Regions from separate parts of the Streptomyces sp. NPDC001450 genome, predicted to be linked through region 1. Evidence: riboswitches for the same ligand, from Rfam matches in the RefSeq annotation. Region 1 holds a riboswitch; each other region holds the start of a gene.
What was found. Region 1 has a riboswitch for cyclic di-AMP ahead of ACWC5O_RS11865 (M23 family metallopeptidase). Riboswitches for the same ligand answer to the same signal wherever they lie in the genome.
Positions count from the first base shown of each region.

Region 2: linked by a shared signal. The riboswitch ahead of ACWC5O_RS23725 (transglycosylase SLT domain-containing protein) and the one ahead of ACWC5O_RS11865 (M23 family metallopeptidase) in region 1 are both predicted to bind cyclic di-AMP.
Region 3: linked by a shared signal. The riboswitch ahead of ACWC5O_RS04280 (peptidoglycan DD-metalloendopeptidase family protein) and the one ahead of ACWC5O_RS11865 (M23 family metallopeptidase) in region 1 are both predicted to bind cyclic di-AMP.

Region 1 is NZ_JBSFHY010000008.1:256,840-266,488, reverse strand. Features, by position in the region: gene trmB (tRNA (guanosine(46)-N7)-methyltransferase TrmB) at 1-259, shown strand, start outside; gene ACWC5O_RS11875 (PrsW family intramembrane metalloprotease) at 296-1,597, shown strand; gene ACWC5O_RS11870 (aldo/keto reductase) at 1,707-2,651, opposite strand; gene ACWC5O_RS11865 (M23 family metallopeptidase) at 2,725-3,765, opposite strand; cyclic di-AMP (ydaO/yuaA leader) riboswitch at 3,775-3,932, opposite strand; gene ACWC5O_RS11860 (PP2C family protein-serine/threonine phosphatase) at 4,174-5,385, opposite strand; tRNA gene ACWC5O_RS11855 (tRNA-Met) at 5,565-5,638, opposite strand; gene ACWC5O_RS11850 (dihydrofolate reductase family protein) at 5,704-6,837, opposite strand; gene ACWC5O_RS11845 (MarR family winged helix-turn-helix transcriptional regulator) at 6,931-7,461, shown strand; gene ACWC5O_RS11840 (GTP cyclohydrolase II) at 7,560-8,195, shown strand; gene ACWC5O_RS11835 (hypothetical protein) at 8,264-8,395, opposite strand; gene ACWC5O_RS11830 (glycosyltransferase 87 family protein) at 8,522-9,649, opposite strand, start outside.
Region 2 is NZ_JBSFHY010000021.1:131,585-141,233, forward strand. Features, by position in the region: gene ACWC5O_RS23720 (HAD family hydrolase) at 120-932, shown strand; gene ACWC5O_RS23725 (transglycosylase SLT domain-containing protein) at 967-1,455, opposite strand; cyclic di-AMP (ydaO/yuaA leader) riboswitch at 1,461-1,642, opposite strand; gene ACWC5O_RS23730 (polyprenyl synthetase family protein) at 2,174-3,184, shown strand; gene ACWC5O_RS23735 (LolA family protein) at 3,432-4,628, shown strand; gene ACWC5O_RS23740 (ABC transporter ATP-binding protein) at 4,668-5,642, shown strand; gene ACWC5O_RS23745 (ABC transporter permease) at 5,629-6,528, shown strand; gene ACWC5O_RS23750 (flavodoxin family protein) at 6,551-7,138, opposite strand; gene ACWC5O_RS23755 (tetratricopeptide repeat protein) at 7,343-8,677, shown strand; gene ACWC5O_RS23760 (VOC family protein) at 8,832-9,299, opposite strand; gene rarD (EamA family transporter RarD) at 9,343-9,649, opposite strand, start outside.
Region 3 is NZ_JBSFHY010000003.1:162,488-172,136, reverse strand. Features, by position in the region: gene ACWC5O_RS04285 (alpha-galactosidase) at 1-1,089, shown strand, start outside; cyclic di-AMP (ydaO/yuaA leader) riboswitch at 1,393-1,555, shown strand; gene ACWC5O_RS04280 (peptidoglycan DD-metalloendopeptidase family protein) at 1,560-2,477, shown strand; gene ACWC5O_RS04275 (SGNH/GDSL hydrolase family protein) at 2,734-3,519, shown strand; gene ACWC5O_RS04270 (TetR/AcrR family transcriptional regulator) at 3,594-4,214, opposite strand; gene ACWC5O_RS04265 (Glu/Leu/Phe/Val dehydrogenase dimerization domain-containing protein) at 4,310-5,488, opposite strand; gene ACWC5O_RS04260 (MBL fold metallo-hydrolase) at 5,671-6,852, shown strand; gene ACWC5O_RS04255 (TetR/AcrR family transcriptional regulator) at 6,978-7,670, shown strand; gene ACWC5O_RS04250 (hypothetical protein) at 7,824-8,132, shown strand; gene ACWC5O_RS04245 (M14 family metallopeptidase) at 8,150-9,244, shown strand; gene ACWC5O_RS04240 (sensor histidine kinase) at 9,604-9,649, shown strand, end outside.

The DNA of each region.
Region 1 (9,649 bases):
GCCCGAGTTCCTGACGCTGGCCGCGACCCGGCTGAAGCCGGGGGCGATCGTGCACTGCGCGACGGACTGGGAGCCGTACGCAGAGCAGATGCTCGAGGTGCTCGCCGCGCATCCGGACTTCGAGAACACCCAGGCCGACGGCGGTTTCTCGCCACGTCCCGAGTTCCGGCCGCTGACCCGTTTCGAGGGGCAGGGGCTGGACAAGGGACATGTGGTGAACGATCTGCTGTTTCGTCGCGTACCGCATCAGCAGCAGTAGCAGCCCCTTCGTCCTGTCATCGTTAGGGTCGATGCCGTGGCCATCAGTCCTCCGTACCCGACCTACTCCCCCGGCACCGGAAGCGGAGCGCATCCGCACTGGTGGCAGCGCCGGTGGGCGCGCTACGGAGCGCTGATCACGCTGCTGGCGCTGTCCGGTCTGGTCATCCTCGCGCTGGTGCGCCGGCAGACCGGCACGGAGGGCTTCCTGGTCGGGCTGGGGCTCGCCGTCCTGCCCGTGCCCTGGCTCATAGCCGCCTTCCGGTGGCTGGACCGGGTCGAACCGGGCCCTTGGCGGAATCTGGTCTTCGCGTTCGCCTGGGGCGCCTGCGCGGCGGCGCTGATCGCCATCGTCGCCAACAGTTTCGCCACGAAGTGGATCGCCACCTCCACCGCCGACCCCGCCGGCGCCAACACGCTCGGCGCGACCGTGATCGCACCCATAGTGGAGGAGTCCGCCAAGGCCGCGTCCGTGCTGCTGGTCTTCCTCTTCCGCAGACGCGACTTCACCGGGATCGTCGACGGTGTCGTGATAGCCGGGGTCACCGCCACCGGGTTCGCGTTCACCGAGAACATCCTCTACCTGGGCACGGCCTTCGGGACCGACCAGCTCACCGGTGGCCGCGGCATCGCCTCCGTCACCGCCGCCACCTTCTTCGTGCGCATCGTGATGTCCCCGTTCGCGCATCCCCTGTTCACCGTGCTCACCGGCATCGGCTTCGGCATCGCCGCGCTCTCCGCGGAACGGCAGCACGTCCGGCGCGTCCTGGTTCCGCTCGGCGGGCTGCTGCTCGCGATGAGCATGCACGCCTTCTGGAACGGCGCCTCGGCCTTCGGCGAGTTCGGGTTCTTCGCCGTCTACGGCGCCTTCATGGTCCCCGCCTTCGGACTGCTGACGTGGCTCGCGATCTGGACGCGGCAGCGGGAGCTGCGGACCGTGCGGGAGGAGCTGCCGGCGTATGTGTACGCCGGGTGGCTGGGGTCATCCGAGCCGTTCGTGCTCGGGTCGATGCGGGCGCGGCGGATGGCCCGGAACCACGCCCGGCGGCACTTCGGGGGACGGCCCGCGGCTCGGGCCGTCGCGCAGTACGAGGCGTACGCCACCTCGCTGGCGTTCCTGCGGCACCGGGGGCGGCGGGGGCGGGCCGGGGCCGACTTCGTCGTACGGGAGCAGGAGTTGCTCGCCGAGCTGTGGCAGCGCAGGGACGTCGCTCGGCCCGCGCTGGAGTACGCCGCCAGGGTGGCCGCGCCGGCTCGGCCGTTGTACGGAGCGCCGGTGCCTTACTGGTACGGCTGTCCGGCGGCACCCCACCCTGCCTACAACCCGTATCGGTCGTAGCCGTACCGGTTGCGGAGAGTCGGGCACCGCCGGTTCACGCCGTCGTGGCTGAGCGCCGGCGCAGCGGACAGGAGGGTTCAGAAGGGGTTCGGGCGGAAGCCGGAGGAGTTCAGGCGGAGGCCTCGGTCAAGCGGTCCACTTCCTCCTTGGTCAGCTGCAGCTCCGCCACCCCCAGCAGCGCCGGCAACTGCTCCACCGTCCGCGCCGACGCGATCGGGGCCGTCACCGTCGGCTGGGCGGCCAGCCAGGCGAGGGCGACCGTGGCGACGGGGGCCTCGTGGGCGGCGGCGATCTCGTCCAGGGCCGCGAGGACCTTCTGGCCGCGCTCGGACTCCAGGTGCTTGGCGGCCGAACCGGCGCGGGCGCTGTCGACCGTCGTACCGGGGCGGTACTTGCCGGTGAGGAAACCGGAGGCGAGGGCGAAGTACGGGACCGCCGCGAGGCCCTCACGGGCGGCGAGGTCCTGCAACGGGCCCTCGTAGGTGTCGCGGGAGACCAGGTTGTAGTGGGGCTGGAGGGCGACGTACCGGGCCAGGCCCTCGCGGTCGGAGAAGTCCAGGGAGGCCTGGAGGCGCTCCGCCGAGATGTTCGAGGCGGCGATGTGCCGGACCTTGCCCGCCTTCACCAGCTCGTCGAGCGCGCCGATGATCTCCTCGACCGGGACTTCGGGCTTGTCGAAGTGCGTGTAGTAGAGGTCGATGTAGTCGGTGTCCAGGCGGCGCAGGGAGGCGTCGGCGGCCGCCTTGATGTTGGCCGCGGTCAGGCCCTGGTACTCGGGGTGCTGGCTGACCTTGGTGGCGATGACGACGTCGGAGCGGTTGCCGCGGGCCCTGACCCACCTGCCGATGATCGTCTCGGACTCCCCGCCCTTGTGGCCCTCGATCCACGCCGAGTAGGAGTCGGCGGTGTCGACGAGGTTGCCGCCGGCGGCCGTGTAGGCGTCGAGGACGGCGAAGGAGGTCTCCTCGTCGGCGGTCCAGCCGAAGACGTTGCCGCCGAGGGCGAGGGGGAAGACCTCGAGGCCGGAGGAGCCGAGTTTGCGCAGAGAAGTCATGCTCTACGACAACACCGGCGGTGGATGATCGCATTCCACCGCCGGTGCCAAGTTCCCGGAAAAGAAGGACGTGTCAGGGGTTGAGGCCCTTGCCGCGCAGCCACGTCATCGGGTCGATGCCGGTGGCCTGGCCGCCCGGGTGGACCTCCAGGTGGAGGTGCGGGCCGGTGACGTTGCCGGTGGCGCCGACGCGGCCGATGACGTCGCCGGTGCTGACCTTCTGGCCGACGGAGACGCCGATCGAGGACTGGTGGCAGAACCACAGCTCGGTGCCGTCGTCGAGGGTGAGGACCGTGCGGTAGCCGTAGGAGCCGGCCCAGCCCGCCTGGGTGATGGTGCCGCCGTGGATCGCCTTGATGAGGGTGCCCGTGGGGGCGGCGAAGTCGAGGCCGGTGTGGTAGCCGGAGGACCACATCGATCCGGGCTGCCCGAAGGTGCCGGTGATCGTGTACGAGACGACCGGCAGCTTGTACTGCTTGGCCAGTGCGGCCAGGCGCTCCTCCTCGGCCTTCTTCTTGGCGGCGGCCTCCGCCTCCGCCTTGGCGTCGGCGGCCTTGGCGGCGGCTTCCTTCTCCGCCTTGGCGGCCGCGTCGGCGGTCTGCTTCTGGGCGGCGGCGACGGCGGCCGCGGTGGCCTTGGTGTCGGCCTTGCTCTGCTGCTGCTCGGCCTGGGCCATGATCCGGTTGCGCAGGGCCTCGCCCGCGTCGCCCTGGTCGCTGTCGGCGGAGTTCGTGCCGACGTTGCTCAGTGAGGCCGTGGTGGCCTTGGGCGCGTCGGAGGCGGAGGAGTCATCGCCGAAGAGGGAGCCGACGGAGTCCAGGTCGGGCATGGAGATGGACACCGGCGGCTTGCCGGTGTTGGCGCTGGCCATGCCGCCCGCGCCGACGGCGGCGATGACACCGACGCCGAGGACCGTGGAGCTGCGGGCGAGTCCGCCGCCGCGCTGCTTGGCCACGCGGTGCCGACCACGTACCGGCCGTATGGACTCCTCGGTGGGGTTCCACTCCTCCCAGGGGCCCTCGTCGGTGCGCTGAGCGCCGAAGTAACCGAAGGCCTCGGTCTCGGTCTCGCTCGGCATGAACGGGGCTTCTGGGGCAGGCCGGTTGGACGCCACGAAGGCGCACTCCTTTCCTTCCTCCGCCTACCGGGTTAGCTGACGGGTTCGGAGCAGGAAGGTCTCCTACGCGCGTATACCTGCCGTGCTTCCACGGCGGCATCCGCGTGATTCACCCCAAGGTGGTGGTTCCCCGGTTCCCTTGCGGGATTCGGCGCGTGCGCACGGAGCCGCCTCTTGTGACGGCTGGGACGACCGCGCTGCGTTATCGAACGTTAATAGACCCGGACGTCAGATTCCAAGCCGTTCCACTTGATCATTAACGGTTTTCGGGGCGGACGTACGCGTCACGACCGGCGGAAAACGGGCGAGTTGACCGGCGTCCAGGAGTCTCAGCACTTTTGATGGTGTCTCAGATGTTATGCGGAGGGCTTCCGCCCGATCACCTTGGGTGACAGTGCCGGGGCGTCAGGGTCGCCGTACGGCCAGCAGCGCCATGTCGTCCGTCATCCCGCCTCCGGAGTGCCGGCGCACTTCCGCGGCGAGGCGGCCGAGCAGCGAGCGCGGGTCGGGGAAGCGGCGTCCGGCGAGCCGGCGCAGGGGGTCGTAGAAGTGGCCGTGGGCGTCGCGGGCCTCGGACAGGCCGTCGGTGTAGAGCAGCAGGGTGGCGCCGCTCGGGAAGCCGGACTCGGTCGCGCGGTCGGGCCACAGGCCCAGGTCGGCCATGCCGAGCGGCAGCGCGGGTTCGTGCCCGGCCAGGGTGCGCAGGCTGCCGTCGTCGTGCAGCAGCAGTGGCGGCGGGTGGCCGCGGTTGACGATCCGGACGACGCCGTCGTCGCCGCCGCCGCTGCCGCGGTGCGGGAGTTCGGCGAGGACGGCGGTGGTGAAGCCCTCGAAGGCGTCGACCCCGTCCCGCCGGGTGCCCTCGCGGGCCAGCGCCCGCTCCAGCCGCGCGGCCACCGCCTCCAGCGTGGTCTCCTGCTCGGCGGCCTCCCGGAACGCCCCGATCACCACGGCGACGGCGGCGACCGCGCCCATGCCCTTGCCGCGCACGTCCCCGACGACCAGGCGTACACCGTGCGGGCTGTCCTGCACCGCGTACAGGTCGCCGCCGATGAAGGCGTCCTCCTGCGCGGCCTCGTACCGGACCGCGATGTCGAAGCCGGCGATGCGGTCGTCCGGTTCGGGCAGCACGGCCCGCTGGGCGGCCTCGGCGATCTCCCGGGCGGAGGCGAGCCGCTGGTCGCCGAGGCGCAGGACGCGGTTGATGGCGGCGGCCAGCACCGCGACCGTGGCCACGGTGACGACCTCGGTGATCGTGTGCACGTCCGAGTCCAGGCTGAACCAGGTGTGGACGACGACGGTGGCGAGCAGAGCGGCGAGGCCGGTGAGGAGCGTGGTGCGCAGCGAGGACAGGGGCGCGGCGATCAGCGGGGCGGCCGTGAAGAAGGGCACGGCGGTGAAGGCGCGCGGGGTGAGCAGGTCGTACAGGACCCCGGCGGCGATCAGGAGGGCGGGCAGGGTGCGGGCCAGGGTGCGCGGGGTGAGGCGGCGGCTGCGGCTCATGTCCGGCGGCAGGGGTGCGCGGTCCGCGCCCGGGCCGGGGTCCGGTGCGGGGTCGACCGGGAGTCGGCCCCCGGCCCTGGCGTTCGGGCTCTCCTCCAGCTCACCAGGGCGCACCGCTCGTCTCCCGTGTTCTTGACGTACGTCCAGCGTGGCGGGAGCGGGGAGGGCGGGCGACTGCTGTGGACCGAGCGGATGACCGACTGTGACGTATGACACTCGGCATCATGCCGAGGGGTGCCGGGAAACACTCAGGGCCGGAATCCGTTGCCTGGATTCCGGCCCTGAGTCTTCAGTAGCGGGGACAGGATTTGAACCTGCGACCTCTGGGTTATGAGCCCAGCGAGCTACCGAGCTGCTCCACCCCGCGTCGTTGTGTCTCAAGAGTACCCCATGGTCGGAGTGCAAAGCACACGGGTTTGCGTGAGGTGCCGTTCAGGGCAGCAGGTGGGCGTTCGGCTCCTTCGCCAGGGCCTCGTACTCCGGCAGCACCACGGCCGCCACGCCCGCGCTCTGCAGCACCCCGGTTCCGTCGGCCGCCGTCACGAAGGTGTCCGGCTCCCGCCAGGCGGTGACCACCCGCCGTACACCCGCCCGCAGGATCAGCTCGGCGCAGGGGGCGGGGCGGGAGGCGCGGCGGGTGCAGGGCTCCAGGCTGCTGTAGACGGTGGCGCCGGGCAGGCGCGGGTCGGCGGGGTCGGTCTTCGCGAGGGCCGCCTCCTCCGCGTGCACCACGGGGTCGCCGCCCTCGCGCGAGTGACCGCGGGCCAGCTCCGTGCCGTCGGCCGCGACCACCACGGCGCCGACGCTGAAGGCGGTCCGCGAGGGCGGGCACAGGGCGGCGAGTTCGCAGGCGGTGCGCAGCCAGTGGCGGTCGGCGGCGACGGGTTCCGGGCCGGTGCCAGGTGCGGTGGGCTCGTAGCGCATGAGGACGACGTCCTCGATCCGGCGGGTCTCGGTGAGACGGAGCCGGCCGCCCTGGTACGACCCCGGGCCGAACAGGCGCGGAGCCGCCGGGTCGCCGACGAACAGCGGGGCGAGGACCAGCTGGAGTTCGTCGGCGAGGCCCTGCTGGAGGAGCTGGGTGTGGACGGTTCCGCCGCCCTCGACCATCAGGCGCCGCACCCCGCGCACGTCGTGCAGGTGCTCCAGCAGGGCGCGCCAGTCGAGGCCGGGGCCGAGGGAGACCACGTCGGCGGTCCGGCCGAGGGCGCGGGCGGCCTGCCCGGCACCCTTGTCCGTCGTGTACACGAGCTTCTCGCCGCCGGTGTGCCAGAAGCGGGCGGCCGGGTCGAGGTCACCGGAGGCGGTGACGGTTACCTTCAGCGGGTACTCGGGCCTGCCGTCGGCGGTGCGGGCCGCCCTGCGCTCGGGTGAGTTCACCAGCAGGCGCGGGTTGTCGGCGCGGATGGTGCCGGCGCCGATCAGGATGGCGTCGACCGAGGCCCGTACCTCGTCGACCCGGTCGAAGTCGGCCGGGCTGGAGAGCAGGAGCCGGTCGGGGCCGGTGTCGTCCAGGTAGCCGTCGAGGGAGACGGCGGCGGACAGCAGGACGTACGGGTACGGCATCGGCGCGGTCTCCCTGGTGAGCGGTCACGAACTGACGGTCTTGGCGGTCTTGGCGGTCTTGGTTCAAGTTTGAAACAAACTTACACTGGTGGCATGACGACCCGCTGGCTCACCCCCGAGGAGCAGCGCGCCTGGCGCGCCTACATCGCCGCCTCCCAGCTTCTGGAGGACGCGATCGACCGGCAGCTCCAGCAGGAGGCCGGCATGCCCCACCTGTTCTACTCCGTGCTGGCCAACCTGTCCGAGGCGCCCGACCGGCGCCTGCGCATGACCGATCTCGCCGAGACGCTGAAGATCACGCGCAGCAGGCTGACGTACGCGGTGACCCGGCTGGAGCGGGACGGGCTGGTGCGACGCGAGGACTGCCGCTGGGACAAGCGCAGCAGTCTCGCGGTGCTGACGGACGAGGGGACGGCCGTGCTGGAACGTACGGCGCCCGGGCACGTCGAGACGGTCCGCGCGACCCTGTTCGACCGGCTCACGCCGGAGCAGGTGGGGCAGTTGGAGGAGATCTGCACGGGGATCACGCGCGGGCTCCAGGGCGACGACACCGAGGCCGGGGCGGGCGACGTCCCGTGGCGGCGCCGTTCGTCCTGTTCCTCGGCCCGGCCGGCCGACTCCTGAGTCACACGAGAGAACAATTGCTTTAACTTTTAAGCATGAGGTAGGGTCCCTGCGACCGACTGCTTCAAATATGAAGCAAGCTCACCCGGAGGACCCGCATGCCCGACACCCCCGCCGCCACGCCGCGCGCCCGCGTCCGGGTACCGCTGCACTTCCACGACGGCTACCGCGCCGACGCCGAACTCGTCACCTTCCACGGACTGGCCGACGGCCAGGAGCACGTGGCCGTCGTCCTCGGCGACCCCGGCCCCGTCCCGCTGGTCCGGCTGCACTCCGAGTGCCTGACCGGGGACGTCTTCGGCTCGGCCCGCTGCGACTGCGGTCCCCAGCTGCGCGAGGCGGTCGAGCGGATCGCCGAGCGCGGGGGCGTCCTGCTCTACCTCCGCCAGGAGGGGCGCGGCATCGGCCTGTACAACAAGCTCGACGCCTACGCCCTCCAGGACCAGGGCCTCGACACCTACGAGGCGAACGCCGCGCTCGGCCTCCCGGAGGACGCCCGCGACTACACGGCCGCCGCGCAGATGCTGCGCGCCCTCGGCATCGGGGAGCTGGACCTCCTCTCCAACAACCCCGACAAGGCGGAGCAGCTGCGCTCCCTCGGTGTCCTCGTACGGGACCGGGTGCCGACCGGCGTCTTCACCACGGCCCACAACGTCCGGTACCTGCGCGCGAAGGTCCTGCAGACCCAGCACACGCTGCCGCTGGGGGAGTTGACGGAGCTGAGCGCGGGCTGAACCGCGAGTCGGCGGAGCTGACCGTGGGCTGGTGTCGGCGCGGCACGCCCTCCGCCGGGAGTTGATGCTCAACGCGGTGCCGCGGCGGCCACGCGGTCGGTGGGCAGGCCGCGGGCCGGCGTCGTCATCGTCGGCATCAGGACCAGGCCGGCGTCGGCGCCCATGACCATGCCCGGCACCACGACCCGCGACACGGGCACCCCGCTTTCCCGGCCTGCAGCGCCACCAGCGCCGTCCCGAGGGCACCCGCCGCGATCCCGGGCGGGATCAGCCGGCGCGGTGACACCCGGTCGCCCGGCGGGAGGCGGACGCGTCGGTGCGGCCCGTCAGGCCCTCTGGCCGGCCGCCTGGTCCGTTTCGTGAGGCTGCCTGTCGGGCACGTCCGCGGACAGGGCGGCGGCGAAGCGGGGCCAAGTCAGCAGGACGATCGGGTAGATGGCGTAGCCGATGCGGGTCGCCGGGGACAGCACTATCGCCAGGGCCAGACCGAGTGCCAGTCGGTCGGCACCGGCCACGGCGCTGCGTGGCGGGCGGATCAGGAGCGAGAGGCCCACACCCGCGGCGCTCAGTGCGATGAGTGCCACCGTGACCGCCTCGCCGTGCGGGACCAGCACAGCGATCAGATGCCCCAACAAGGGGCTCTGCGCGGACGATGCGGTGGGGCCGAGACCCAACGGGTAGAGGACGACGTTGCGGTAGAAGGCAGCGCTGTCCGCCAGGGCCACGGGCAGGACGGTGACCAGGGCGATCCCCACGGCTCCCCCTGCGCACTTGAGTGCGGCTCGCCGTCCGCCGCGCACCGCCAGGACGGCGACGAGCACCGGAATGGCCGGCCAGGCGGTCCACTTCAGCGCGGCCGCCGCCCCCAGGGCCAGCCCGGCCCGTCCGGCATCGCCCCGCTGCGTGAAGGCCAGGGCCAGGCACATCAACCCGATGACCGGCGGGTCCACGCCACCGATGGTGAGCGGTAGCGCGACGACAGGACATGCGATCAGCCACAACAGGCCCGTCCTACCGGTGACCCCGCGCGGGCGGCCGACCCGACCGGCGTCCGCCTCCCGGCCGTTGGTCAGCACCCGTATCGCGCCCGCCACAGCGGCCAGGAAACCGACGAGGAACCACAACCGGGCGCTGGTGAACGGGATGTCGCCGAACAGCATGTGCGGTATGCCGAAGCACGTCATGCCAGGGAGGTAGGGATTGAAGTCCCGCACCATGTGCGGTGTGTGGCGGTACGGGCTTCCGGAGGCGAACAGCAGGTCGGCCGCCCGTTCCACAACGCCGACCTCCATCTGCTCCTTGCCGATCACCGTCAGGTACAGCAGGGGCACGACGACCGCACCGACGACCGCGACCACGGCGGGCGCCGGCGCCCACGGCGCGGACGACCTCGCCGCGACCAGTGCGGCACAGCCGTAACCCAATGCGGCCGCCAGCCCCCATGCTTCCTGCGA
Region 2 (9,649 bases), on a different contig from region 1:
GTCCGACCGCGTGACCACCACCATCAGGGGGTCCGCAGAGGCCACTTGGGGCTCAGGAGCACACAAGTCCGGGAACTTCAGGGTGAGTCGGCGGGGCCTGAGATCCGTATTCTCTGATCATGGTCGCACCCCCCGCATACTCACTGATCGCCACCGACCTGGACGGGACGCTGCTGCGCGGCGACGACACCGTCTCCGACCGGTCGCGCGCCGCGCTCGAGCGGGTGACGCGGGCCGGCGCCCGGCACCTGGTGGTGACGGGCCGCCCGGCCCCCCGGGTCCGGCCCCTCCTGGAGGGACTCGGCAGCACGGGGCTCGCGGTGTGCGGGCAGGGCGCGCAGGTCTACGACGCCGGCGCCGACCGTCTGCTGTGGTCGGTCCGGCTGGACCGGGAACTGGCCGAGACCGCGCTCGGCAAGATCGAGGCCGAGGTGGGGCAGGTCTACGCGGCCGTCGACCAGGACGGCGTGGAGGGGCTCACCCTGATCGAGCCGGGGTATCTGATGCCGCACCCGACCCTGCCCGCCATGCGGGTCGGCCGCCGCGACGACCTGTGGTGCGAGCCCATCAGCAAGGTGCTGCTGCGCCACCACACGCTGTCCGACGACGAGTTGGCGGCGATCGCGCGCTCGGCGGTGGGCTCGCTGGCCACGGTCACGATGTCGGGGCCCGGGACCGTGGAGCTGCAGCCGTGCGGGGTCACCAAGGCGACGGGGCTGGCACTGGCCGCCGAGTACCTGGGGATCGCCGCCGACCGGGCCCTCGCGTTCGGCGACATGCCCAACGACATCCCCATGTTCGACTGGGCCGGACGCGGTGTCGCCATGGCCAACGCCCACCCCGAACTCAAGGCCGTCGCCGATGAGATCACCACGTCGAACGAGGACGACGGCATCGCCGTCGTCCTCGAAAGACTGTTCCCGACCGACTGACCGGGATATCAGTAGGGCCCGCCGTGGGCGCCGGTCAGTAGGCGCCGAAGACGTTGTCGATCGACCCGTAGCGCGCGGCCGCGTAGTTGCAGGCGGCCGTGATGTTCGCGACCGGGTCGTAGATGTTGAAGGACGTTCCGGCCACGTGGTACGCGTTGAACGTCGGGTCGATGACCTGGAGCAGGCCCTTGGACGGGATGCCCTTGGCCGCGTTGGAGTCCCAGAGGTTGATGGCCGCCGGGTTGCCCGACGACTCGCGCATGACGTTGCGGTAGATGCCGTTGTACGTCCCCGGGATGCCCTTCTGAGCCATGATCGCGAGTGACTCGCGGATCCAGCCGTCGAGGTTGTTCGGGTACCCGGCGAGCGTGGTGGACGGCGTGGTGGCCGTGGGGGTGGCGGCGGACGCGCCGGTCGCGCCGATGAGCGGGAGGGCGAGCACGGCGGCGCCGGTGCCGAGGACGGCGAACTTGCGGACGAGGCGGTTGGCGCGGGTGCGGCGGGGCTGAGCGGCTGCAGGCATGGGGGCGTTCCTCTCCGTCGCCTGCGAGGTGAGCTGTCGGGTTCGGGCGGGGAGGTGCCCGGCCGTGCCCCTGGGGGGAGGCACGACTTCACCCCTAGCCGTCCCGGCGCGACGTGCGTCGTCCGGTCCGGCGGCTTACCTGGGTCCCCCGCTCCTGCCGTACGAATGAGTTCGTCGATGGGTGGTGTCAGACGCGGCAGGATTCGGCGTTCGCCTGACTGGCCCGGAAGCTATGCGACAGCACATGTCAGGAACAAGTACTGGATTCACCCAATGAGGCAGTTGACCTTGATCTGTTCCGAATGGGGCACTTGATCCTTTGCGGTTGCCAACCCTCAACTGGCCGATGCGGCAAGGGGAGAACGAGGGTGGTGCCGATTGGCCGATTCACGGGCCCGCGTGACCCAATTCACGAAATAGCAAAGAGTGTCAAATCAGACATGGGGGATTCGGGAGATTTGCTGGGTGTGATGCGAAAGGAGTACTCCGCCCACCGTGCGGTTCGCGACAAATCGGGCGAGATCCTGTTAAGTCATTGTGTACTCATACTTATCAGATGATCAAAAACATACCGGCCGTGATCCGATACCGCCCGGGCTGGACCGGTGGGCGCTATCGGTGATCGAAACAGGACCGGATACGCTGACTTGAGTGATGGCAACGACCTATCGACAAACCGTGTAGTCGCCAGCAGACACCAGCAGACAGGAGACCCCTCGTGACCGTCGTCGGGCCGTTCGGGCTGAGCGTGCGGGACCAGGCTCTGGAAGCCGATGTCCAGGCCGGATTGACGGCTGTCGAGGAAGGCTTGCTCGAAGCCACCAAGAGCGAGGTCCCGTTCATCACGGAGGCCGCGCAGCACCTCGTACGGGCCGGCGGGAAGCGGTTCAGGCCGCTGCTCGTGATGCTCGCGGCGCAGTTCGGCGACCCGTACGCGCCGGGCGTCGTACCGTCGGCCGTCGTCGTGGAGCTGACCCACCTGGCCACGCTGTACCACGACGACGTCATGGACGAGGCGTCCGTGCGGCGCGGCGTGGACAGCGCCAACACCCGCTGGGGCAACTCGGTCGCGGTCCTCACCGGCGACTTCCTCTTCGCCCGCGCCTCCCAGATCCTCGCCGACCTCGGCCCCGAGGCGGTCCGGGTGCAGGCCCTCGCGTTCGAGCGGCTGGTCACCGGGCAGATCCTGGAGACCGCGGGCCCCTCGGACGGCCGTGACCCGGTCGACCACTACCTGGACGTGCTCGGCGGCAAGACGGGCTCCCTGGTGGCCGTCTCGTGCCGGTTCGGCGCGATGATGTCCGGCGCCGACGAGACGGTCGTCGACGTGCTCACCCAGTACGGCGAACGGCTCGGGGTCGCCTTCCAGCTCGCGGACGACGTCCTGGACATCGCCTCGGACTCGCACGAGTCCGGCAAGACCCCGGGCACCGACCTGCGCGAGGGCATCCCGACGCTGCCCGTGCTCCGGCTGCGCGAGCGGGCCGCCCGCCTCGGCCTGGCCGAGGACATCGCGCTGTGCGAGCTGCTGGACTCCGACCTCAGCGACGACGCCCGGCACGCCGAGGCGCTGGCCGCGCTGCGCGCGCACCCCGCGCTTGAGCAGGCCCGCCGGGACACCGTCCGCTACGCGGAGGAGGCGCGGGCGGCGCTGGCCCCGCTGCCGGAGTGCGACGCAAAGGCGGCGCTGCTCGAACTGTGCGACGCGGTGGTGCACCGGGCCGGCTAGTCGCCCGCACACCTGGCTCGAGGGCGGTGTCTCCCGTACGACCCCTACGGGTCGGGGGAGGCGCCGCCCTCGCGTGTCATACCGCAGGCGTACACGGAGTTGGCTCCGTGGTCTGACGCTTCCTCACGGCTGATTTGGTCAGATGGAAACCACGGAAATCACCACTCCTCACCGATTCGGGTGAGAATGGCGGCTCAGGTGGACCAGTGTGGGGACAGCCGCCGCCGACGACGGAGGTAAGGCACAGATGGCACCGTACGAATCCGACGAGGCAACGGGCGCCGGGCAGGACGAGGACCTGCACCCGGGACGCCGCAAGGCCGCCCGGTACGTGGTCCCGGTCGCGGTGGTGGGGGTGGCCGCGGCCACGATCGGGCTGGTCCCGGCTCTTGCCGATTCCGGTTCCCCCGATCTGCCGAAGATCACCGCACAGCAGCTCATCGAGAAGATCGCCAAGTCGGACGTGCAGCAGCTGTCCGGCACGGTGAAGGTCAGCACCGACCTCGGCCTGCCGGACCTCGGCGGCCTGGAGAGCAGCCTGGCGTCCGGGGCGGCCCAGGGCGGGGACGGCTCCTCCGCCGACCCGTCGTCCAAGCTCACCGAGCTGGTCTCCGGCACGCACACCCTGCGTGTGGCGACCGACGGCCCGGACCGGCAGAAGCTGTCGCTGCTGGAGAGCGGCGCCGAGTACAGCCTCATCCACGACGGCAAGGACGTCTGGGGCTACGACAGCAAGAGCAACGAGGTCTTCCACGGCACCACCGCCGACTCCGGCAAGGAGCACCGGGCCGAGCCGCCGGCCACGCCCAAGGACTTCGCCGACGAGGCCCTGAAGTCGGTCGACGACACCACGTCCGTGACCGTCGACGGCACCGCGCAGGTCGCCGGACGCGACGCCTACAAGCTGGTGATCAAGCCCAAGCAGTCCGGCACCACGGTGGGCGCGATCAGCATCGCCGTCGACGCGAAGACGGGCATGCCGCTCAAGTTCACGCTCACCCCGAAGAGCGGCGGCGCCGCCGTGCTCGACGCGGGCTTCACCCAGGTCTCCTTCGCCAGGCCGGCCGCCTCCACCTTCGACTTCACCCCGCCCAAGGGCGCGAAGGTCACCGAGGAGAAGAAGGGGTCCAAGGCGCCCGAGCACGCCCCGAAGTCCGGCGAGGACTTCGCCCACGGCCTGGAGGGGGCCAACGTGCTCGGCAAGGGCTGGACGTCCATCGCCACCTTCGACACCGGCGCCAAGGGCGGCATGCCGTCCGGCTCCGAGGGCGGCGCCTTCGGCGGCTTCCTCGGCTCGCTCGGCGACCAGGTGTCCGGGAAGTTCGGCAAGGGCACGGTCTTCTCCACCCGCCTGGTCAACGCCCTGATCACCGACGACGGCAAGGTGTACGCCGGAGCGGTCACCAAGGACACGCTGGTGAAGGCGGCGAACGAAGGGAAGTAACCCTTCCGGGGTACGGAACAAGACGAATCGAGGGAGCCGATGGACGAACCGTCCGCCACGGAGCAGGAGTCAGGGGACGCGCCGGCGCACGTCATCGCCACGCGCGGCCTCACCAAGCGCTACCGCGGCGGACAGCTCGCCGTTGACGGTCTCGACCTGACCGTCCCGGCGGGCAGCGTCTTCGGCTTCCTCGGCCCCAACGGCTCGGGCAAGACCACCACCATCCGCATGCTGATGGGCCTGATCGAGCCGACCTCGGGCACGGCCCGCGTCCTGGGCCGCCCCATGCCCCGGGCCGGCCGCGCCGTCCTCCCGCAGGTCGGCGCGCTGATCGAGGGCCCCGCCCTGTACGGCTTCCTCTCCGGCCGGGACAACCTGCTGCGCTACGACGCCGCCGACCCGACCGCCGACCCGCGCACCCGGCGGACCCGTGTCGCGGCCGCCCTGGACCGGGTGGGCCTCACGGCCGCCGCGGGCAAGAAGGCCAGGGCGTACTCGCTCGGCATGAAGCAGCGCCTGGGCCTGGCCGCGGCCCTGCTGCAGCCGCGCAAGCTGCTCGTCCTGGACGAGCCCACCAACGGCCTCGACCCGCAGGGCATGCGGGAGATCCGCGCCCTGATCCGGGAGTTGGCCTCCGACGGCACGACCGTCTTCCTCTCCTCCCACCTCCTCGACGAGATCGAGCAGGTGTGCACGCACGCGGCGGTGATGGCCCAGGGCCGCCTGGTCACGCAGGGCGCGGTCGCCGACCTGGCGGCCGGGGCGCGCGGCCGGCTGGTGGTGACCACACCGGACGCGGGCGAGGCGGCCCGGCTGCTGAAGGAACAGGGCGTCGGGGACGTCACCGTGGACGGCGACCGGGTGACCGGCGAGCCGCCCGAGCGGGACCTCGCCGAGGTCAACGCCGCACTGGTCACGGCGGGCGTCCGGGTCCGGGGCCTCACACTCGAACGGGCCTCGCTGGAGGACGCGTTCGTGGCACTGACGGGAGAGGGATTCGATGTCGCGGGCTGAGGCCGAGGCACTCCGGGCACCGGCCGCCGCAGCCGGCCCCGGCCGTCCGAACCCCCTTTGGACCTTCGGGCTGTTGCGCAGCGAGCTGGTCACCACCGTCCGCCGCTGGCGCACCCTCGCGCTGCTCGGGGTGCTGGCGGCGGTGCCGGTGCTGGTCGGGACCGCGGTGCGGATCGAGACGAGGGGCGGCTCGACGGGGGGCCCGAGCGGCGGCGGGCCGGCGTTCATCGCGCAGATCACCAACAACGGCCTGTTCCTGGTGTTCACGGCACTGGCCGCGACCCTCCCGTTCTTCCTGCCGATGGCGGTCGGCGTGGTCGCGGGCGACGCGATCGCCGGCGAGGCGGGCGGTGGCACCCTGCGCTATCTGCTGGTCGCCCCGGCCGGCCGCACCCGCCTGCTGCTCACCAAGTACACGACCGTCATGGCCTTCTGCGTGCTGGCCACCCTGGTCGTGGCCGTCTCGGCACTGATCGTCGGTGCGCTGCTGTTCCCGCTCGGTGACCTCACCACCATCTCCGGCACCCGGATCAGCTTCGCCGAAGGCCTCGGCCGGGCGCTGCTGATAGCCCTGGTCGTCGCCGCCTCACTGGTCGGCGTCGCGGCCCTCGGCCTGTTCGTGTCGACGCTGACCAACAGCGGCATCGCGGCGATGGCGACCACCGTGGGCCTGCTCATCACCGTCCAGATCCTCGACCAGATACCCCAGCTGCACGCGCTGCAGCCGTACTTCTTCTCCCACTACTGGCTGTCCTTCGCCGACCTGATGCGCGACCCCGTCTACTGGGACGACCTGGTCAGGAACCTCGGCCTCCAGGCGCTGTACGCGGCCGTGTTCGGCTCGGCGGCCTGGGCCCGGTTCACGACGAAGGACATCAACACGTAGGGCGCGTCGAGCGCGGGACGGCTCAGGCGTCCTGGTGCGGGAAGCGGGCGAGGGGCGCCTCCCGCGCGAAGAACGTCTTGGCACGCGCCAGCGCGTCGGTGTCCTTGCGTACGTCCCCGGGCGCGCTGCCGTTGCCGAGCAGCACCCCACCGAAGCGCATCTTCAGATAAGCGGCCGAGTTGTTGAGGGCGCCGACCAGGGGTTCGGCGACCGAAGGCTCCCGGTCGGCGAACGCCGCGACACCCCACAGCGTGCGCCCGGCCATGGCCGTCCTGAAGTCGATGCCCGGGGTGCGCAGCCAGCCCGCCCAGTAGTCCAGGTAGCGCTTGGTGAGGCCGGAGACCGAGTACCAGTACAGCGGCGAGGCGATCACGATGTCCGTGGCCGCGAGCGTGGCGTCCAGCAGCAGGCCGGTCGCGGTGTCCGAGGGTGCTCGTACGTGGTCGCTGCCGTGCCGCAGGTCCACGAAGTCGGGCAGCGGCTGCTCGGCGAGGCGGATCCACCGCTGCTCGACGTCTCCGGGCAGCTGCGCGGCGGCCTCGCGGGCCAGCAGTTCGGTGTTGCCGTCGAGGCGGGCACTGCCCAGGACGAACAGGAAGCGGCGGCTCATGGGTCCCCCAAAGCGAGCGATGTCATTCCGCGAATACCAGCGTATGCATTTTATGCACACGCAACAAGCTCGGTTCAAGAGGCGTCAGGGCGCGGCTGGTGCGAGGCTGTGACGTCGTGGTGACGCGGGAGCCGAGCTGAGCCGACAGACTGGTTGGTAGGACGCGTGCGACCGGGGTGCGACGCCGGGGGAGTGAGGGAAGCGATGTCTCGACTCAGCTTCGAGAAGAAGCGGGCGCAGCAGCCCGTGGCACACCCTGCGGTGGTGCAGGTCCAGGTGTCCGGCGCGGGCAGTGCCTCGGTGGGCGGGACGGCGGTCGTCGCGGCTCCGGGCGAGGAGATCCAGCACGCCGTGCTGAACCACCTCCAGCGCCTGGCCATCAGCCTGGGTACCCCGATACGAGCCACGATCCACGACGACCGCGCCGGCTGCGTGGTCCCCCTCGAAGTCTCGGCGGACGGCTCCAGCAGGGTGGCGGGAGACCCGGTCCGGGTCGCTCCGCGGGGCACGCAGCCGGTTTCCCCGAAGCCGGTATCCCCGGTGACGCCGGGTGCGGTCCAGGCACCTAGCGGGCAGTTCGGCCCGCCACCGGTCATGGAGGCGCCCTCGGTCCGGGCTGCTGTTCCGGATGCCGTGGACGCCCCCTCGGTCCGGGCTGCCGTGTCCGACGCCGTGGACGCGCCCCCGGCCCGCGCTGCCGTACCGGCCACCGTGGACGCACCCCCCGCCTCGGTCGCCGTACCCGAGAGCGCCTCCGCCCCGCAGGCCGACCTCGTGTCTGCCTCCGCCCCGCAGGCCGACCTCGTGTCTGCCTCCGCCCCGCAGGCCGACCTCGTGCCCGCCTCCACCCCGAAGTCCGACCTTATGCCCGCCCCCGCCCCGAAGCTCGACCTCGTGCCCGCCCCCGCCCCGAAGGCCGACTCCGTGCCCGCACCCGCGCGCACCCCGGCCGTCACCCTCCTGCTCGACCCCGAGCCCGTCCCGGCCGTGTCCCCGACCCCCACCCCCGCCCGCGGCTTCGACGCCGTGGCCGAAGAGGTGCTCGGGGACGAGCCCGTGACCGAGACCGCGGAGGGGGCCGAGTTGCTGACCGAGCCGATGGCGCGGATCAACGAGGCGGTCCGGGGCGGCCGTATCGAGGTCGCGGCGGAACTGGCCGACCGCACGGTCGTCGAGGCCTCCGGGGTGCTGGGCCCCCGCCACCCCGAGGTGCTGCACCTGCGCGAACTGACCGCCTACATCGCCTACCTGGCGGGTGACCCGGTCCGCTCCTTCCACCTCTCCCTGGACCTCGCCCGGATGCGCCGGCAGGCCGCGGACGCCGAGGGCGCCTACGGCAACGTGCGGAGCGCTGCCACCGCCTGGCGGGCGGTGCGCGACCCGGAGGAGGGCCTGCGGATGGGCCGCGACCTGATCGACCTGTGGACGGACCTCACGGCGGAGCCGGGACCCGCGGCCGAGGACCCGCAGCCCCTGGCGTCGGCCCGCGCCCGCATGGTCCGCCTGACCGACCGTGCGGCCAAGGCGGCGCAGGCGTAACCGGCCCGCGGGGTGCCGACGGCACCGAAATCGATGCGACGGCCCCAAACCCCTGCACGTGCGGGAGCGGACCTGCACGGCCTGCGGCACTGTCCACGACCGTGACGAAGCAGGAAGCCGAGGAAGGAAGCTCCCCCCTTCAGGAGGGAGCAAGTCAATGCACGCAGAACTCGTTGCCCTCCGGGTCCGCCATCACCGTCCACTCGCCGGCGGGCTCCTCCACCTCGCGCAGGACCCGCGCGCCGAGGGCCGCCAGCCGCGCCACCTCGTCGGCTCGCCGCCCGGCGCCGGGGTGCAGATCGAGGTGGAGCCGGTTCTTTCCGGTCTTCGCCTCCGGGACGCGCTGGAACAGCAGCCGCCGCCCCAGCCCGGTGCCGGAGTCCGGGTCGTAGGGGTCGTCGGGGTGCCGTACGGCGATCAGGTCACGGAAGGCGGGGCGGCCGTGGTACTCGACGGTGGCTTCCTCGGGCAGCGCGCCGAGCGACAGCAGCCGTTCGACGAGGGCGCTGTTGTCCTCGGCCGGATAGTGCAGCGCGGCGGCCCAGAAGTCGGCCTGTGCGTGCGGGTCGGCCGCGTCGATGACGAGCTTCCAGTGCAGTGGTGCGGGCGTCTGCGTCGACATGGGCACCACATATAGCGCTCGCCACTGACAACCGGCCCCTCCGTCAGGCCTCCACCGCGGCGGAGCTGGGCGTCTCGGCGCGGGGCGGCACCACCATCGCCCGCGGCCTCCTCGCGGCACGCAGCGCGTCCGTGGTGAGCAGGACCAGCGCCAGCCAGACCAGCGCGAAGCCGGCCCAGCGCGCGGCGGGCATCTCCTCGTGGAAGTAGACGACACCGAGCAGGAACTGGAAGACGGGGGCCAGGTACTGCAGCAGCCCCAGCGTGGACAGGGGCACGCGGATCGCCGCTGCGCCGAAGCAGACCAGCGGCAGTGCGGTGACGATGCCGGTCGAGGCGAGCAGGGCCGTG
Region 3 (9,649 bases), on a different contig from region 1:
CTGTTCGTCGTGGACGACGGCTGGTTCGGTGCCCGCACCAGTGACCGGGCCGGCCTCGGCGACTGGACGCCCAACCCCGACCGCTTCCCGCACGGCCTCAAGCCCCTCGCCGACCAGGTGCACGACCTCGGTATGCAGTTCGGTATCTGGGTCGAGCCCGAGATGGTCAACCCCGACAGCGACCTCTACCGAGCCCACCCCGACTGGGTGCAGTACCAACCGGGACGTAAGCGGACGGAACTGCGCAACCAGCTCGTCCTCAACCTCGCCCGCGAAGACGTCCAGGAGTACCTCTGGGGGCAGCTGGACACCCTCCTGTCGAGCGCCCCGGTCGACTACGTGAAGTGGGACTTCAACCGCTGCTTCACCGACGCCGGCTGGCCCGGGGAGCCGTACCCGCAGCGCCTGTGGGTCGACCACGTCCGCGCCCTGTACGCCCTGCTGGACCGGCTGCGCGCAGCCCATCCCTCGGTCGCCTTCGAGTCCTGCTCGGGCGGCGGCGGGCGGATCGACCTCGGCGTGATGAGCCGCACCGACCAGGTGTGGACCTCCGACAACACCGACCCGCTCGACCGGCTCGCCATCCAGCACGGCTTCAGCCAGATCCATCCGGCGCGGGTCATGGCCGCCTGGGTCACCGACAGCCCGAACACCCAGCTCAACGGACGGGAGAGCTCGCTGCGGTTCCGTTTCGTCAGCTCGATGGCCGGGGTGCTCGGCGTCGGTGGCGACCTCACCGAGTGGACCGGGGAGGAACTGGCCGAGGCCCACCGGTGGGTGGAGCTCTACAAGGAGATCCGCCCGGTCGTCCAGCGCGGCGACCAGTACCGGCTGCGGCCCCCGACGGGCGGCCTGAGCGCCGTCCAGTACGTCCTCGGGGACGCGGCCGTGGTCCTCGCCTGCCTCCAGGCGCAGCGCTACGGCGAGCCGGTGCCGGCGCTGCGGCTGCGCGGACTCGACCCGACGGCGTCGTACGAATGCCGCGAAACGGGCGAAGTGCACCGAGGGGCGGTCCTGCTGCACCACGGGCTGCGCACCGGACTGAAGGGTGACCTGGATGCGACGGTTCTCCGACTGTGCCGCATCTGAGCTGTCTGTCCGAATTGGCACCTTCGTTCCAACTCGGTCTGGAGTGAGGGAGCGTGTGGAGCCGGCGCGTGAGGAGCGTCATATTCGTCACCGTGCGTCGTGCGTCATGTTCACGTAATCCCCATAAAGGCGAAGGCAATTGAAAAGGGGGAGGATTCGGGGATTCACGGAAAGTGACCGTGAATTCCCGAATTCGATCACTTGAATCCCCGACGTCTGGAACCAGCTGCTTGTCCGGGTGCGTCTTGCTCGCTTACGTTCGCCACCAATCCGGACGGAACGCCGAATCCTGCCGCCGCCCGGAGTCCCCACACACTTCACCCGTGTTCGGCAGGAGCGGGGGACCCGCCAGGTACGACTGCCTGTCCCGGTCTCCGAGACAGGCTGGGGTGCAGCCGCGCACCACGCGGCCGGGCAGCTCCAGCCCGAACCCGTCAGCTCACCTCGCAGGCGCCGGAGAGGAATGCGCCATGCCCGCGAAGGGTAAGCACCGCCGTCCCAAGACCCCGCGTTTCACCCGCTCGATCGCAGTCGCCGGAACCGGTGGCGCCGCGCTGGCCCTGCCGCTCCTCGGGGCCACCGGAGCGCACGCCGCCACCACGCAGTCCGTTCCCGGAAAGGCCGTGCTGTCCCTTCCGGCCGTGGAAAAGGCGGCCGTGAAGAAGGCGGCTGTGAAGAAGGCGGCCGCACAGCAGAATTCGGGTGTGCGTACCTACACGGTGAAGTCCGGCGACTGGCTTGCGAAGATCGCCGGCGCGCAGCACGTCAGCGGCGGCTGGCAGCGGCTCTACGACGACAACCGGCAGGCCGTCGGTCAGGACCCCTCGCTTATCCACCCGGGTCTGAAGCTGTCGCTCGGCGCGAAGGCCGCCCAGGCGCACACCGAGCCCTCCGCCCCGGCGCCGGCGTCCCCGTCCCGGTCCCAGTCCGGCCAGGCCTCCGGTGCCGCCACCGCACCCTCCGCCCCCTCCGTGCCCTCCACCGGCCACACCCTCCCGGTCGCCGGCGCCACCATCGGCACCGGCTACCACGTGGCCGGCAGCATGTGGTCCAGCGGCTACCACACCGGCGTCGACTTCGTCGTGCCGACCGGTACCCCGCTCAAGGCCGTCGCCGCCGGCACCGTCGTCTCCGCCGGGTGGGGCGGCGCGTACGGCAACCAGGTCGTCATCAAGCTGAACGACGGCTACTACGCCCAGTACGGCCACCTCTCGCAGCTCTCCGTCTCGGCCGGCCAGACCGTGACCGCGGGCCAGCAGATCGGCCTCTCCGGCGCGACCGGCAACGTGACCGGCCCGCACCTGCACTTCGAGATCCGCACCACGCCGAACTACGGCTCGGACATCGACCCGGTCGGCTACCTCCGCTCCCACGGCGTCGCCGTCTGAGGCTCCCGGCACCGGGACCCACTCTCGAGAATCACCTGCCTGACAGCCGCCGAGGGCCGGACCCCGTCCCGGGGTCCGGCCTTCGGCGTGTGCGCACGTCAACGCGTCCGACCGGGGCGCTATTCCTGGATTGGCAAATGATTTAAGGGTGTCTCATCTCACCGTTCGTCAACCCCTGCCTACGGTCGCGTAGGTCACATCCGAAGGTGAATCATGGTCCGACGTGGCAGACGATTCGAAGAATGACAACAGATCAGTGATCGGGTCGTACGTGGCGGTGGGGGACAGCTTCACCGAGGGCGTGGGCGACCCCGGCCCCGACGGGGCGTTCGTGGGCTGGGCCGACCGGTTCGCGGTACTGCTCGCGGACCGGCGTCCCGAGGGCGACTTCGCGTACACCAACCTGGCCGTGCGCGGAAAGCTGCTCGACCAGATCATGGCGGACCAGCTCCCGAAGGCCGTCGAACTGGCCCCGGACCTCGTGTCCTTCTGCGCGGGCGGCAACGACATCATCCGGCCCGGCACCGACCCGGACGAGGTGGCCGAGCGTTTCGAGCGGGCCATTTCCCAGCTCACCGAATCCGCGGGCACGGTGCTGGTGACGACCGGCTTCGACACCCGTGGCGTCCCCCTGCTCAAGCATCTGCGCGGCAAGATCGCGACCTACAACGGGCACGTCCGCGCCATCGCCGACCGGTACGGCTGCCCCGTGCTCGACCTGTGGTCCCTGAAGTCCGTCCAGGACCGCAGAGCGTGGGACGACGACCGGCTCCACCTCTCACCCGAGGGGCACACGCGCGTGGCGCTGCGCGCCGGCCAGGCCCTCGGCCTGCAGATCCCGGCCGACCCGGAGCAGCCCTGGCCGCCGCTCCCGCCCCGGGGCACCCTGGACATCCGCCGCGACGACGTCCACTGGGCCCGCGAGTACCTCGTCCCGTGGATCGGCCGCCGGTTGCGCGGCGAGTCCTCCGGGGACCATGTGACGGCGAAGGGCACCCTGTCGCCGGACGACATCAAGATGCGGATCGCGTCGGTCGCGTGACGGCCGGCGTCCGTGCCCCGCACCGCGAGCGCGGCGGTGCGGGGCACAGCCGTACCACCGCCCCGACCGGACGCTCACCGTTCCCGCTCGGCCAACGCCTCCCGGCCCAGCCCGAGTTCCCGGGCCAGGGCCTCGTCCGCCCACTGCCGCGCCCGGGACCGCGGCACCGCGCCCGGGTACGACGTCAGCTGTACCGCGAGGCCGTCCAGGAGTGCGGTGAGCCGCAGCGCCGCTCCCGCCGGGTCGGCGCACGCGAACTCGCCCGCCGCCACGCCCTCCGCGATGACCTCGGTGATCGCCGCCTTCCACTGCTGGTCCAGATCGCGGGTGACCTGCCGGAGGGTGGGTTCGCGCAGCGCCACCGCCCAGCCCTCGATCCACAGCCGCCAGCCCTTGGCCTGGCCCGTGGGCGCGTACCAGCGCACGGCGGCCCGCAGCCGCCGCAGCGCGGAGGTGCGCCGGCCCAGCAGCCCCCGCAGATGCGCGAGGTCGTCCGCGGCCGCGTAGGTGAAGGCCTCGGCGACCAGCTTCTCCTTGGTCGAGAAGTGATACAGCACCAGCGCGTTGCTCACACCGAGCGCGGAGGCCACGTCGGCGATCCTCACCGCCGCCACGCCCCGCACCTCGATCTGCTCGATGGCGGCCCGCAGCAACTCCTCCCGCCGCTCGGCCACACTCAACCGCACTCTCGCCACGCGGTCACCCTAATCCGTCGCTCAGGGCCGCGCCGAAAGGGCCCGGCTCCTTCGGCCACTTCGCGTGCCGCGGGCCCAGAGGCGCCCGGCCGGCGTCAGCGGTACCAGCCGAAGCGCTCCGCGATCACCGGCAGGCGGTCGCTCACCAGGGCGTGGGCGGCGGCGCGCGGGGTCGTAACGTCGACCTCCGCGCGTGTGAGCATCAGGCCGACCAGGGCGCGCATCGAACGGCGGATGTGGGCGAACGCCTCATCCGCGTCCGGGCCGATGTCGCCGAACAGGGTCCACCACCACCAGGCGTTCGTGGCGGAGTTGACCACCACGTCCGGCAGCACGGTCACCCCGCGCGCGGCCAGCAGCGCCTCCGCCTCCGGCAGGACGGGCATGTTGGCCGCCTCGACGATCCAGCGGGCGGTGATCCGTTCCTGTTCGGCGGTGCCGATCGCGTACGACACCGCGGCGGGCACCAGCACCTCCGCGTCCGCGGACAGCCACGCGTCACCGGGCAGTTCACGGTCGCCGGGGCGCAGCGCGGAGCGGTCGACCGTGCCGTAGGCGTCCCGCGCGGCCAGCAGCGCCTCCACGTCGAGCCCCTCCGGGTTGGCGACGGTCCCCTTGACGTCGGCCACGGCCACCACAGTGAGCCCCGCGCGCGCGAGGAAGCGGGCCGTGGCCCCGCCCATCGTGCCCAGGCCCTGCACGGCCACCCGGGTGCCCCGGTACGGCACCGACGCCCGGTCCAGGGCGGCCAGCACCGACTCGGCCACTCCGCAGCCGCCCGCCAGCTCGTCCAGGCCGATGCCGTCCACCTCGACGGCGAAGGCGTCCGCGAGCCGCTCACGGGCCGCCGTCTCGTCGTCCAGCAGCGGGTACACGGCCTGCACGGAGGAGACCAGGCCCGCCTCCGCGGCCGCACGGTCCACCAGGTCCTGGCTGAGGCCCAGATCCTCGCCGGTGGTCCAGAAGCTCTCGATGTACGGCCGCATGGCACGCAGGTAGCGCACGAGCAGGTCGTACGCCCCGGGGTCCTGCGGATCGCAGTCGATGCCGCCCTTGGCCCCGCCGAGAGGGACGTAACGGCTCTCGGGGTTGTAGTGCAGGGCTTCCTTCATCGTCATGCCGCGGGCGAGTCCGGCCACCTCCTCCAGGGTGCAGCCGGGCCGCATCCGCAGCCCGCCGCTGGCCACGCCCCGCACCAGCCGGTCCACGACCAGGAAACCCCGGCGGCCGGTGATGTGGTCGGTCCAGACGAGCGACATCAGGGGGGCGGTCATGGGGTCTCCCGGGTGAGCATTACTGAATCACGATTCAGTATTCGGAGCCGGTGGACGGCGTGTCAACGGGCGACGGACCCTCAGCGGCGCACGCAGGGCGCCGGCCTGTGACCCCGGCCACCCCGGTCTGTCGGAGGCGCCGACCATAATGGAGGGCCTCAGCGACTCCACCAGGAGGTACCGTGACCGGTTTGCGTTCCCAGAGCTTCGGGCTCGGCATGCTTCAGCCCGAGGCCTTCGGCGCGGAACCGAGCGGTGAGCGCATGGCCCGTATCCGCCGCTCCCCCCACTTCAAGGGCGGCGTCTTCCAGAACCCCGGCGGCACCGCCGGCACCCGGCCTTCCGGTTCCATGCTGGACTTCGCCAAAGTGTTCCTGGACAAGGACACCCGACCGCTGCGCGCCCCCCGCGGCACCGTCCCGGTGCACGCCACCACCCTGGCCGACCTCGCCAAGCCGCCGGCCACGGGGCTGCGGGTGACCTGGATGGGCCACTCCAGCGTGCTCGTGGAGATCGACGGCCACCGCGTCCTGTTCGACCCCGTCTGGGGTGAGCGCTGCTCCCCGTTCCCCTTCGCCGGGCCCAGGCGGCTGCACCCGGTGCCGCTGCCGCTGGCCGCGCTCGGCCCGGTCGACGTGGTGGTCGTCTCGCACGACCACTACGACCACCTGGACATGCCCACGATCAAGGCGCTGGCCGGCACGGACACCGTGTTCGCCGTGCCGCTCGGCGTCGGTGCCCACCTCGAGCACTGGGGCGTGTCCGCGGACCGGCTGCGCGAACTCGACTGGCACGAGGCCACCAAGGTCGGCGGACTCACCCTCACCGCCACCCCGGCCCGCCACTTCTGCGGCCGCGGCCTGCGCAACACCCAGCACACCCTGTGGGCGTCCTGGGCCGTGGCGGGCGAGGAGCACCGGGTCTACCACAGCGGGGACACCGGCTACTTCGAGGGCTTCAAGGACATCGGCGCGGCCCACGGCCCGTTCGACGCCACGATGATCCAGATCGGCGCGTACAGCGAGTTCTGGACCGACATCCACATGACCCCGGAGGAAGGCCTGCGCGCCCACCTCGACCTCCAGGGCGGAGCCCCGCACGGAGTACTGCTGCCGATCCACTGGGGCACCTTCAACCTGGCCCCGCACCCGTGGGCCGAACCCGGCGAGTGGACCAAGGAGGCCGCCGAGGAGGCCGGCCAGGCCGTGGCGCTGCCCCGCCCCGGCGAGCCCTTCGAGCCCGCCGGCAAGCTCCCCGCCGAGCCCTGGTGGCGAGGCGTCTCCGGAACCGTCCGCCGCACCTGGCGCGCGCTCGGAGCGCTGGCCGCCGAGCCCGGCGTGCGCAAGGGGCTCGACCACGGCTGATCGGTGACCCGCGCGTTTCTCCGGATAAAACGTACAATTATTGATGAAGTGTACGACGTATCCGGAGCGCGGCCATGGCGCGGCGAGACAACCCAGAAAGACGGGGGCGCCTCAACCGCCCCCGCGTGCTCGCCGCGGCCGTCGACCTGGTCGACCGTGAGGGGCTCGCGGCCCTGACCATGCGCCGCCTCGCCGCGGACCTGGGTGTGGAGCCGATGGCTCTCTACCGGTACACCGCCGGCAAGGAAGCCCTTCTCGACGGCCTCGTGGAGGCGTTCTTCGCCGAGGTCAACGAGCGGCTGCGGACCGAGGCGCAGCAGGCCCGCGCCGGCTCGGGCGCCGCACCCGAAGAACCGCCCTGGCGGGCCGAACTGCGCAGGATCGCCCGGGCGTTCGCGCACGTCGTGCACGCCCACCCCGAGATCCTCCCCGTGGTCGCCACCCGCCCGCTCGCCGTGCCCGTGGCCCGTCGCCCGCAGCCCTGGCTCCAGCTCACCGAGCACATGCTCGCCGTCCTGGCCCGGGCCGGATTCGACGACTCCACCGTGATCACCGTCCACCGGACCTTCGTGGCCTGGACCCTCGGCTGCCTCCTCGTGGACAAGCGCCAGGTGGTGGACGACAGCGAGGAACCGGACCTCATGCTCCGGCTCGGCCTGCACCGGCTGCCCGCCGCCGACTATCCACGGCTGCGCGCCCTCGTGCCGCGCTTCGGTGAGTACGACGACGAACGCGAACTGATGGACGGCCTCGACCGACTGCTGAGCGGTCTGCCCGAGGCCCCCCTTGACGCCTTCTATCACGGCGGAGCACCCTGAGGATACGACGTACATATCTGGCGTAAACGTCATCAAACGTCATCGCGTGTTGTTCGACGTCACCGATCGTCGAAATCCGCACGGTCCTCACAGGCAGCACTCGCGCCGTCGGGTGGCTCTGTGGCGCGCCCGACGGCGCCGGAAGAAGCGGTCATGTCCAGCACTTCTCAACCCGTCCTGCGCGTGCGCGTCACCGCCAAGGACGCGGAAACCCTGCGCGCCCTCCTGCGCGACGCGCATCCCGATGTCGGCGGGAGCCCCCGCCGAGCCGATGACGGCAGCTGCAGCATCGACGCCTACGTCACCGGCGAACAGGCTGAGGCCCTCGAACGCGAGGGCGTGTCGGTCACCACGATCGAGAACGCCACGGCCAAGGGGCTCGCCCGCCAGGCCGAGGTCGGCGAGGGGGACCGGTTCGCCCCCGACGACGCCGTGCCGCACGGGCTGGCCGTCAAGGCGTAGCGCCCGGGAGGAACGCCATGTCGTACCTGAACATCACCGAGGTCGAGTCCGCCGTGACCAGCCTGGCCACCGCCTTCCCGGCCACGAGCCGGCTCATCGACCTGCCCGAGCCCTCGGTCGAGGGCCGCGGCGGTCACGCTCTGCGGATCGGCACCGCCCCGGCCGGTACCCGCGACTGCGCCGTCCTGGTCGGCGGCGTCCACGCCCGGGAATGGGGCAGCTGCGAGATCCTGGTCCACTTCGCCGCCGACCTGCTGGAGGCGTACGACGCCGGAACCGGCCTGGTCTACGGAGGGACGAGATTCACCAGCGATCAGGTGCACAGGGTCCTGGACGAGCTGGAGGTCGTCGTCTTCCCACTGGTGAACCCGGACGGCCGGCTGCACAGCCAGACCGTCGAGCCGATGTGGCGCAAGAACCGCAACCCGGCGCAGTCGGGCGGCGACCCCGACCGCATCGGCGTCGACATCAACCGCAACTACGACTTCCTCTTCGACTTCGGGACCGCCTTCGACCCGGACGCGGCACCGCGCGTCTCCGCCGACCCCGGCGACCTCGTCTACCAGGGTCCCCGCCCCTTCTCGGAACCCGAGACCCGCAACGTCCGCTGGCTGCTCGACACCTACCCGCGCACCCGCTGGTTCGTCGACGTGCACAGCTACTCCGAGGACATGCTGACCGTCTGGGGCGACGACGAGAACCAGTCCGCCTCCCCGGCCCAGAACTTCCTCAACCCGGCCTTCGACCATCAGCGCGGAGTGCCCGGTGACGCGTACGCGGAGTACGTTCCGAAGTCCGACGCCGACGACGCCGTGGTGCTCGCCGAACAGTTCTGCACGGCACTGCACGGCGTACGCGGCCGTACCTACACCCCGATGTCCGCCTTCCACCTGTACCCGACCTGTGGAACCAGCGACGACTACGCCTACTCCCGGCACCGCGCCGACGAGCGCAAGGGCAAGATCCTCGGTTTCACCATCGAGTGGGGCGACGAACCCGGTGGCTTCCACCCGCCGTGGCCGGAGATGGAGCGGATCGTCCTGGACGTCGACGCCGGGCTGGTCCAGTTCTGCGTCACAGCACTCGATTCCGTGTCTCTGGACCGACTCTGAGCTCAGGCCACGACTGACACTCTCTGTGACAATTTCTCGGAGTGGGCAGAGGGCGGCCGGAGTGTCCCGGTGGGGCTCGTGGATGGTCCGGTACCCGAGGCCGGGAACCGAGGTGAAGCGAGGGGGTCCCGGTGCCCCGGACTGCCCACTCGCCCCAGCGACCGCTTTTGAGCAGGTTGTTTCGATCGCTTTCGGGTCGGACCGGTGAATGTGGCACGGTTATCGGTCTGTCGTACGAAGCCTCATACCAGAGCGGGACCATCTCCGGGTGACTTTGTCAACTGCCCACCGCACTTGATGCGCAGGCGACTACTGTGAGTGTCCGGATGGCAGCCCGACGGACCAGTACGAGGACGCAGATGTCTCAGCTCCGTGCACCGGCCGCCCGCGCCGACCGCCATGAAG